Regions from separate parts of the Rhodococcus sp. RS1C4 genome, predicted to be linked through region 1. Evidence: riboswitches for the same ligand, from Rfam matches in the RefSeq annotation. Region 1 holds a riboswitch; the other holds the start of a gene.
The links. A riboswitch is a leader RNA that binds a small molecule or an ion and turns the genes downstream of it on or off. The one in region 1 is predicted to bind S-adenosylmethionine.
Positions count from the first base shown of each region.

Region 1 (4,969 bases):
ACGGCGTATCGGCCACCGTTCCACGGGTTCTCGTCGCCCTGGGGGTTGTTCTCGAACCGGAGGTCGAGCTCGCTCTCGGTGCGATAGGTCAGGTGCGCGATGCGACGAGCGATCTTCAGTCCAGCGCGAGGGGATCGAGCCGTGCCGTGGTAATCACCGCCCTGCCAGTCCGGATCCGACGCGATCGCTTCGATCTGAGTGGTCTGCGTACCGATCTGGTCCGCAGTGGCGCGGGCGCCGACGGCGAGTACGAGAGCGGCGCCGACACGCTCGGGATGGCCGACGATCCACTCCAGTGTGCGCATGCCGCCCATGGAACCGCCGACAACAGCAGCGAAGCGGTGGATGCCGAGCGCATCCGCGAGCGCGACCTCGGCCGCAACCTGGTCGCGAATGGAGATGCCGGGGAATCGGCTGCCGTACGGCTTACCGTCCTCGGCGAGCGAGCTGGGACCCGTCGTTCCACCGCAGCCACCGAGGACGTTCGATGCGACGACGCACCACTCGTCGGTGTCTATCGGTGCGCCGGGTCCGACCATCCCGTTCCACCAGCCGGGCAACGCGTGATCCGCGTCGGCGGGTCCGCTGACGTGCGAATCGCCGGTGAGGGCGTGCTCGACGAGAACCACGTTGTCACGTCCGGGTGCGAGCTCTCCCCAGCGCTGCACCGCAACGGTCACCTGGGGTAGCGAGGCACCGCTCTCGAGGTCGAGCCGGCCGATGTCGATACTGCCGAGCCGTCCGTCCGGCGGCGGGAATCCCGCAGCCGGACGGACGTCGTGCACAGAGCCGATGGTCAAGACGCCGCCGCTGCGAATCCGGTTTCGAGATCGGCGAGAATATCGTCGATCCCTTCGATACCCACAGCGAGCCTGACCAGGCCCGGAGTGACGCCCGAGGCCAGCTGCTCCTCCGGCGTCAACTGCGAATGTGTGGTCGAGGCGGGGTGAATGACGAGTGAACGCACATCACCGATGTTAGCCACATGGCTGTGAAGGCTCAGCGCGTTGACGAACTTCTTGCCGGCGTCGACGCCGCCCTTCAGCTCGAACGCGATGATGGCGCCCTGGCCCTTCGGTGCAAGTTCCTGGCCGCGGCCGTACCACGGCGAGGACTTCAGACCCGCGTAGTTGATGGACTCCACCTCGTCCCGCGCCTCGAGGAACGCCGCCACCTTCTGTGCGTTCTCGACGTGACGTTCGATGCGCAGACTCAACGTCTCGAGCCCCTGGCTGATGAGGAACGCGTTGAACGGAGACACGGCCGCGCCGACATCACGCAGCAACTGGACGCGGGCCTTGAGCGCGAACGCCGGAGCACCGAGGTCCGCGAACACGACGCCGTGATAGCTGGGATCGGCCGTCGTGAAGTTGGTGTGGCGCCCCTGCGTCCAATCGAAGGTGCCACCGTCGACGATGACGCCCGCGATGGCGGTGCCGTGCCCACCGAGGTACTTCGTCGCCGAATGCACGACGATGTCCGCGCCGTGCTTCAGCGGCTGGATGAGATACGGAGTCGCGACGGTGTTGTCGACGATGAGCGGAATCCCGTTCTCGTGCGCCACGGCGGAGATACCGGGGATGTCGAGAATGTCGTTCTTCGGGTTGGAGATGGTCTCGCCGTAGAACGCTTTGGTGTTCGGGGTGATGGCTGCGCGCCACTGCTCGAGATCGTCCGGATCCTCGACGAACGTGACCTGCACACCGAACTTCGGAAGCGTGTAGTGAAACAGGTTGTACGTTCCGCCGTACAGACGAGGGCTGGAGACGATGTGATCGCCCGCTTCCGCGAGGTTGAGGATCGCGAACGTCTCGGCGGCCTGCCCGGACGCCAGGAGCAGCGCGGCGACGCCGCCCTCGAGAGCAGCGATGCGCTGCTCGACCACGTCCTGGGTGGGGTTGATGATGCGGGTGTAGATGTTGCCCGGTTCTGCCAGCCCGAACAGTGCGGCGGCGTGATCGGTGTTGTCGAACGTGTACGACGTGGTCTGGTAGATGGGCAGAGCGCGCGCGTTGGTCGCGCCGTCCGGAGTCTGACCCGTGTGAATCTGCTTGGTCTCGAAAGCCCACGAAGCAGTGGGGTCTTCGATGGGGGCGCCGGTTGCGTCCACGACGTCAGGGGTGTTGTCGGTCATGTGAGTGATAACTCCGTCTTCGAAGGATGATCAGGTTTCGAATCGGCTCTCGTCCGGAAAGCCGGGGCGGGGCGTATCGGTACAACAACACATGATCAACCTCTTCCTGGGGCCGCCGACGTGTCGGACAACTCCCGGTCAGTGGGCCCACCGACATCATGTGACATCACCGTGGCGGGCCCGCGCTTGCTCGACGGCAACGCGTGTGCGCAGCCGACTAACCAGGTCTTCTCACCCGGGGCACCCCACCGCGGTTGGAGGGTTGCCGGCCAGCAAGCCGGGGCTCGATGCTGGCACTCATGACCTGGCGTGAATCCTAGCGGTGCGATCGACTTCGGGAAACAAGCAGTCCGGCCACAACACGCCTGCCGACGGCCGGGAGTGGAGCCTGCGGAATGAGCACTATAAAGGTAGTAGTGGGGCCTGCGGATCGACCGTTGGACGGCGGCGTGAGCACTATCACCGCCGGAGGATTCGAAAATCGCTTGTGCCGGGGATGACAATTGACGCCTGGGACGTTGCCGATCCAGTCCGTCCTTTTTCTTCTTGATCGATCCCGAAACCCCGAAAGGTCGTTGTGCCGTGTCTGTCACCGATTCCGCCCTCGCCAGGAATGTCGGCGCCGTGCGTTCGAAGGTGTCGAGCGGCCTGAGTACCAGTAACCGTCCGCACTCCACGCGGAGACGGTTCGCGATGTTCGCCCTGTCGATCGGTGGGTTCGGTATCGGGACCACCGAGTTCGCGTCGATGGGTCTGCTTCCCGACGTGGCGTCGAGCATGGGTATCTCCGAGCCCTCGGCCGGTCACATGATCTCGGCGTACGCCCTCGGCGTCGTCGTCGGTGCGCCCGCGATCGCGACGCTGGCCGCGCGTGTACCGCGTCGAGCACTGTTGATCGCTCTGATGGTGGCGTTCACTCTTGGCAACCTCGGTACCGTGTTCGCTCCCAGTTTCAACGAATTGGTCGCGTCCAGGTTCGTCGCGGGCTTGCCTCACGGTGCGTACTTCGGTATCGCGGCGCTCGTCGCGGCGCATCTCGCCGAGCCGGGCAAGCGCGCCAAAGCTGTTGCGATGGTCATGATGGGGCTCTCGATAGCCAACGTCGTCGGTGTCCCCGCAGCTACCTGGCTCGGGCAACTTCTCGGCTGGCGCAGTGCGTTCGCCGTCGTCGGGGTGATCGGTGCACTCACCGTCACCGCCTTGATCATGTGGATGCCTCGTCTCGACGGCATGCCGACCACCAATCCGATCACGGAGCTCGGTGCACTTCGCCGCAGCCAGGTGTGGATGACGCTGTTCGTCGGCATGGTCGGCTTCGGTGGCATGTTCGCCGTGTACACCTACATCTCGTCGACGCTGACCGATGTCGCGGGACTGGCACGCACTCTGGTGCCGGTCGCGCTGATGATCTACGGCCTCGGCATGGTTGCCGGCAACTACTTCGGCGGATGGCTCGCGGACCGCTTCAAGCTGAAGGGAACGTTCTTCGGGCTGGCATCGATGGCTGTGTTCCTGGCTGCGTTCGTTCTGGCCGCACACAACCCGATCAGCGCGCTGATCCTGGTGTTCCTGATCGGCGCGTCGGGCTCGTCGGTGATCCCCGGACTGCAGACCCGGTTGATGGACGTCGCCGAGGACGCTCAGACACTGGCGGCGTCGCTCAATCACGCGGCGTTCAACCTCGCCAATGCAATCGGTGCCGCGCTCGGTGGTGCCGTCATCGCCGCCGGCTTCGGGTACACGGCACCCGCGGCTGCAGGTGCCATCCTGGCCGTCGCAGGCCTCGTCGTCCTGTCCATCGCGATGTGGATGCAGCGACGGACCGACGCCCGCGCTGCTTGATCGACTCGCCTGGATCTTTCGATGCGCACCGCTCGGTGTGCGTCCGAGAGATCCAGGCCGAGGTCGGTCAACTCGTGGTGGTGGCTGCGCCGCCCCCGGCGAGCGTGCCGGCGAACGCCGGGACCAACTTGTCGATCACGTACGGCAAGCTCAGGACGCTGGTGAAGTAGATCGCGCCTGCTGTGACGCCATCGGTGAACACGAGCTTGTTCTCTTTCACCCGCTCGAGGTTCCGATACACCCGCTCCTGCTCGAGTGCGGTGCGATCTTCGGGCTTCTCGGTGCCCCAGAGCAGCACGTCGGCCGAATCGAGGACCGACAGGTTCTCGAGCGGAATGTATGCCTGGCCGCTGCCGTCCGCGGGTGCGAATTCATCGATGTCCGACGGCACGACGAACCCGAGATCGGTCAGAAAGTCCGTGCTCAAGCCGTTCTGGTAGGCGATGGCGTCGCCGTCGTAGATTGCGTTCTGCAGGAAGATCGCCTTGGTTCCCTCGAACTCCGGGTGCTCGGCCCTCGCGGCTGCGAACTTCTCGTCGACGCCCGCGATGAGATTCTCGACGTCGTCCTTCTTGCCGACGGCGGCGCCGATGCTGCGAGCTTGAACATCCCACGGTTCGAAGTACTCGGAGTACTCGCCGGAGTGTGCAATGGTCGGCGCGATCTCGCTGAGCCGGTCGTAGGATTCCTGATCCAGACCCGCGTTGGTCGCGATGATCAGATCGGGCTCGAGCCCGACGATCCGTTCGTACTGAAAGCCGTCGGCGATGTCGAGCACCTCCGGTTGTGCGTCGCCGAGCGCGTCCTGTGCCCACGGCCAGGTGGCGTACGGCTGCTCGCCGTACCATTCGGTGACGCCGACGGGGATCACGCCGAGTGCGAGGAGGGTGTCCTGCTCGGTGTAACCGACGGAGACGACGCGTTGCGGTTCCGATTCCACCGTCGTCTCGCCGAAGGCGTGGTCGACGGTCACCGGAAACGCCCCGCTCGACT
Region 1 covers NZ_NOXZ01000002.1:10,333-15,301, reverse strand. The annotation lists gene metX (homoserine O-acetyltransferase MetX) at 1-800, opposite strand, end outside; gene CH289_RS00080 (bifunctional o-acetylhomoserine/o-acetylserine sulfhydrylase) at 797-2,134, opposite strand; SAM riboswitch class IV at 2,312-2,439, opposite strand; gene CH289_RS00075 (MFS transporter) at 2,828-3,976, shown strand; gene CH289_RS00070 (iron-siderophore ABC transporter substrate-binding protein) at 4,044-4,969, opposite strand, start outside.

Region 2 (4,969 bases), on a different contig from region 1:
CGCCGATATCGACGGAGTGGCGCCACATACGCGTCGACTCGACTCAGGAGCGAGCTCCTCCGTGGACATTGTGGGAGTTGGACAAATCGGTGACCTTGCGAGTGTGACAGGGAGCCCGGTCGACTGGCGTCTACCGGCGAATCCGATTCCCTGTTCTACTCACTCTTGCAAGGAGTTTCACATGCACACCAAGATTGCCGCCTCGATCGCCGCTGCCACCATCGGCGCGTTCCTGCTGAGCGGCTGTAGTGACACCTCGACCGATTCGTCGATGGACGGGCAGTCGACGGAGACGATGTCGTCGAGTGCGTCGGCTGAGTTCAACGATGCCGACGTGATGTTCGCGCGGATGATGTACCCGCATCACGCACAGGCAGTCGAGATGGCAGAGATGGTGCAAGGCCGTAGCGACAACCCGGACGTGCAGGCGTTGGCGTCGGCGATCGCTGCCGCGCAACAACCCGAGATGGACCAGCTGACGAGCTGGCTGGCCGAGTGGGATCAGCCCGCACCCTCGGGGGACATGGGCACCATGGGCGGGATGGATCATGGCTCGGGCACGGGCATGATGACCCAGCAGGACATGGATACCTTGGCCGGCCTGACGGGTCCGGAGTTCGACCGGCAGTGGTCGACGATGATGATCGCTCACCACACCGGTGCGATCGAAATGGCGCAAGCCGAGATCGCGAACGGATCCAACCAGGATGCGCAGCAGATGGCCCGCACAATCGTCGAGACGCAGCAGCAGGAAATCGACACCATGCAGCAACTGCTGGGCTGATCTCGAATCCTGTCGAACGAAGGGCTGCATCCTCATTCATCTCGCGGGGGATGCAGCCCTCTCCGACCGCAGATCGCGGGGGTTGTTGTCCCGGCTCGAACTGCGAATGCATCGACCTGACTCACCACGCTCTGGGTATGAGTTGTTACGGTCATGTTTCGAAGTTCTCACAAGAGGAGGCGGGGCGTGTCGACGCGCGACCAGATCGAAGCGATTTACCAGCAGGTCCTGACGCGTAACGCCGGCGAGCCCGAGTTTCATCAGGCAGCGGCCGAGGTGTTCGAGTCGCTGCAAGTCGTCCTCGAACACCGACCCGAATACGCCGACGCCGCACTGATCGAGCGCCTGTGCGAACCGGAACGGCAGATCATCTTCAGGGTCCCGTGGGTCGACGATTCCGGGTCCGTACACGTCAACCGCGGATTCCGAGTGCAGTACAACAGCGCGCTCGGACCGTACAAGGGCGGCCTGCGCTTTCACCCCAGCGTCAACCTCGGCATCGTCAAGTTCCTGGGCTTCGAGCAGATCTTCAAGAACTCACTTACCGGACTTCCCATCGGCGGCGGGAAAGGCGGCGCGGATTTCGATCCGAAAGGCCGATCCGACGCCGAGGTCATGCGCTTCTGTCAGTCGTTCATGACCGAGCTGCATCGTCACATCGGCGAATACACCGACGTGCCCGCCGGAGACATCGGCGTCGGCGGACGCGAAATCGGCTACCTGTTCGGCCAATACAAACGACTCACCAACTCGTACGAGTCGGGAGTGCTCACCGGCAAGGGAACGTCCTGGGGAGGGTCTCAGGTGCGGCGTGAGGCGACGGGATACGGTGCCGCCTACTTCGTTGCCGACATGCTGGAAACCCTCGGGACCTCGCTCGACGGCAAAACCGTGGTGGTCTCCGGCTCGGGCAACGTCGCGATCTACGCGATCGAGAAAGTACATCAGCTGGGCGGCAAGGTCGTTGCATGCTCGGATTCGTCGGGATACGTCGTCGATCCGAATGGAATCGATCTCGAACTACTCAAGGATCTCAAGGAAGTTCGACGCGAACGCATCAGCGCCTATTGCGACACCGTGAAGGCTGCGACATTCACGGCGGACGGGTCGATTTGGGACGTGGCGTGCGATGTCGCAATCCCGTCGGCAACACAGAACGAGCTCGATGCAGACGCGGCAAAAGTGTTGATCAACAACCAGGTGCGCGTCGTGGCCGAGGGTGCGAACATGCCTACCACTCCGGACGCAGTGCAGTTGTTCCGTGACGCCGGAGTTGCCTTCGCTCCAGGAAAGGCCGCCAATGCAGGCGGAGTCGCGACATCAGCACTCGAGATGCAGCAGAACGCATCTCGCGACTCGTGGAGCTTCCACTACACCGACGAACGTCTCGCGGCGATCATGAATGGAATTCACGCGCGGACCATCGAAACAGCAGCGGAATACGGCAAGCCCGGCGACTACGTGCACGGCGCCAACATCGCCGGATTCATTAAGGTCGCCGACGCAATGGTCGCCCTGGGAGTTGTCTGAGACTCGAACTGGCCGGTGATCCGGTGCCCGACGTCGACGAGACATCGCCAGCACCCGCCGTCCGTAGTCCGGGCGGCGATGAATGCGAAGGTGCGACACTTGACATCGTTCGAGTGCATTGTTTCCCTGACCGGCGGTGCGCGGTCGAAGGCAGCGCGCGACGGTCGCACACCGACCTGGCTGCTCTCGACCCGTCGCGACGACCTCGTTCGGCACCGAGTTCTCCCGACAACGGACAGCCTGGCCGCACAAGTGCCGACCGAGCGAGCGCGGCGTTGGCTCGGGATTCTGGAAAGCACAGAAGTAATAGCCTTCGCGATCGGGTTTTCGACGATCGCCGGGTGCGCGTTCGGACCTTGAGCGCTACCACGCCGTTCGCAGTGTGCGACTGGCGATCCAAGTGCAGTGGATCGCAAAAATAGACTTCTGATCCGCATCGACGCCGAGTATCCTCGGACGCAGGTTCAAGAGTGACAGTCAGCGGTACCTGGCCGACTGTCCGGCAACCCCGTCTCCATCGACAGGGGTGCCCCAGGGGAAGAACCGGCTCGACCGACGGCCGTCGGCGAGCAAGTCGATGGAGGTACCGAACCTCCGGGACGAGGTGAGTCATGTCTGATCCATTCGGACTTGCTGAGGCACAGGCGAAGTGGAACCCGATCCCGCCGGAACGCAGACGACGGTGGTGCCGGACCCTGCTCGACTACCCGCCGATCTGGTACGGGACCTTCGCGATGATCGCGACAAGGCAACACATCCTCGACGGCGGCTACACCAACATCGTCGCGTGGATCGATCTCGCCAAAAGAGCGGAAGCCGTTGGCTTCACCCCGGAGACGTGGCTGATCTTCCGGCAGAGTCTTCAGCGTGAGTACCTGATCGAGGACTTCCCGTCCCACCCGGCGAAACGGCTCGGCAACGGCGGGATCGAGTCCCTCGTCGTCGACCCGGAAGACTTCGCCGACTGGCCATGGATGTACGAGGCCGGATATCGAGCATCCGAGTCGACCGTCAGATCCCTCGCACGACCGGCCGACCTGTAGGTCACCGCGCTGCGGTGAAGCGGAACCGTTTCGATGGTCATTGCGTCTAACCTGTTGATCGACGTGATCGAGGGGGTCGGGTGCGTACACGAATAGCGGCATCAATGGCTGTAGCGGCACTGCTTGCCGGATGCAGCGGGGGTGTCGAAGGCAGTCCCGTCGCCGCTGAGCGCTGGGATCCGTGCAGCATCACCCCAGAAGCGGTGGACGCAACTGGGTTGGACAACTCCACCCGTCAGGAAGGATGGGGTCGCGGTATCGAGGTTCCGGACTGGGCGCGGTGCGTGTTCAGCGCTCCAGGGGGCGCGAATTCGCCCTACGGACTGAGCGTGATGTCATCGATTGAGCACACGCTCGACGAAGCCCGTGCCGACCCCTCTAATCGTGACGGCCGTGATCTAACAATCGGTGGTCGCGATGCCTACATGTACGTTACCGAGTTCGGTAATGCGCTCAGAGACTGCAAGATCGCTATCGATGTCCCGCCAGGCGTTGTGGTGTTCACTGCGCTGTATGAGATGGACGACGGCGTGGATGCCTGCGCAGTAGTGAAGAGGCACGTCAACGATCTGGAGTCTGCGGTTCCGGCCGCACCGAAGTAGGGGGCTCGATGAGTAATCCTGGAGAACCGGTCACCTATTGGAAGGCCCTGGCTGTTGCTGCAGACAACAATCAGTTGTATCTGAACGAGGAAGCTGCCCACGCCTGCTACGAAGCGTGCGACAAGTACATCGCAAAGTTGAAGGTGCATCAGAAAACTGCGAGGGATCTTCGGAACGTTACCGGCTGGGGTGACTTCAATATGGGACTTCACTTGCAGAAGGTTTTCGCCGACAAAGCCGATGGCGGCGAGAACAACATGGTCGACGTGTTGCAGAGTCATATCGACGTCGTCGAGGAAATGAAGATTGTCTTCAACAAGTTCTTCACTTCGACAAATGACGTGGACGAGGCAAACGCCGGAGGCATTCAAGTCGACGGGCCTAGGTAGCGTCAGACGGCACGGAAACGCAGCTTGGTCTCAACCGGTCAACGCGTCGGCTCGGTTGAAACTACGTGAGCTCCGGTGGGCGTTGTGGTGTGTGGGCTCAGGGTAGGGCGGCAGAATTCAGGCATTGACCTTGACGCTAGGTCATGGTTGAGACTGAAGGCATGCAGATAGGGCAACTCGCTACCGCGGCCGACACCACACCGAGAACGGTGCGTCACTACCACCGCCTCGGTCTCCTCGCCGAGCCTCAACGGCGCGGGAACGGCTACCGCGAGTACACGATGAACGATGTCGTTCGGCTCATGCGCATTCGCTGGCTCGCGACCAACGGCGTCCCGCTCGGATCGGTTGCCGCGGTTCTCGCGCGCGACGCCTCTGACATCGAGGGTGCTGACGACACAATCGCTGATCTACGCGACCTCGTCGCAGCACTCGAGGCCGAACGCGCCAAACTGACACAGCGGCTGATCAAGCTTTCCTCGATGGTCGACGACGTCGAGAGCGGTCGGCCGCTCTCCGCGCTCCCTCCGAAGGTCGCCGGACTGTTGGCCGGCGCTCTCGAATCCGCCCCGACGCCTGCGGTCCGCACAGCGCTCGAGCGAGAGCGTGACTTGCTCGAGG
Region 2 covers NZ_NOXZ01000035.1:33,487-38,455, forward strand. The annotation lists gene CH289_RS18135 (DUF6153 family protein) at 1-107, shown strand, start outside; gene CH289_RS18140 (DUF305 domain-containing protein) at 182-784, shown strand; gene gdhA (NADP-specific glutamate dehydrogenase) at 971-2,314, shown strand; SAM riboswitch class IV at 2,777-2,896, shown strand; gene CH289_RS18155 (mandelate racemase/muconate lactonizing protein) at 2,926-3,357, shown strand; gene CH289_RS18160 (DUF3558 family protein) at 3,462-3,959, shown strand; gene CH289_RS18165 (hypothetical protein) at 3,968-4,348, shown strand; gene CH289_RS18170 (MerR family transcriptional regulator) at 4,492-4,969, shown strand, end outside.
Region 2: it holds a riboswitch for S-adenosylmethionine, as region 1 does, so the genes downstream of both, CH289_RS18155 (mandelate racemase/muconate lactonizing protein) here and CH289_RS00080 (bifunctional o-acetylhomoserine/o-acetylserine sulfhydrylase) in region 1, are expected to answer to the same signal.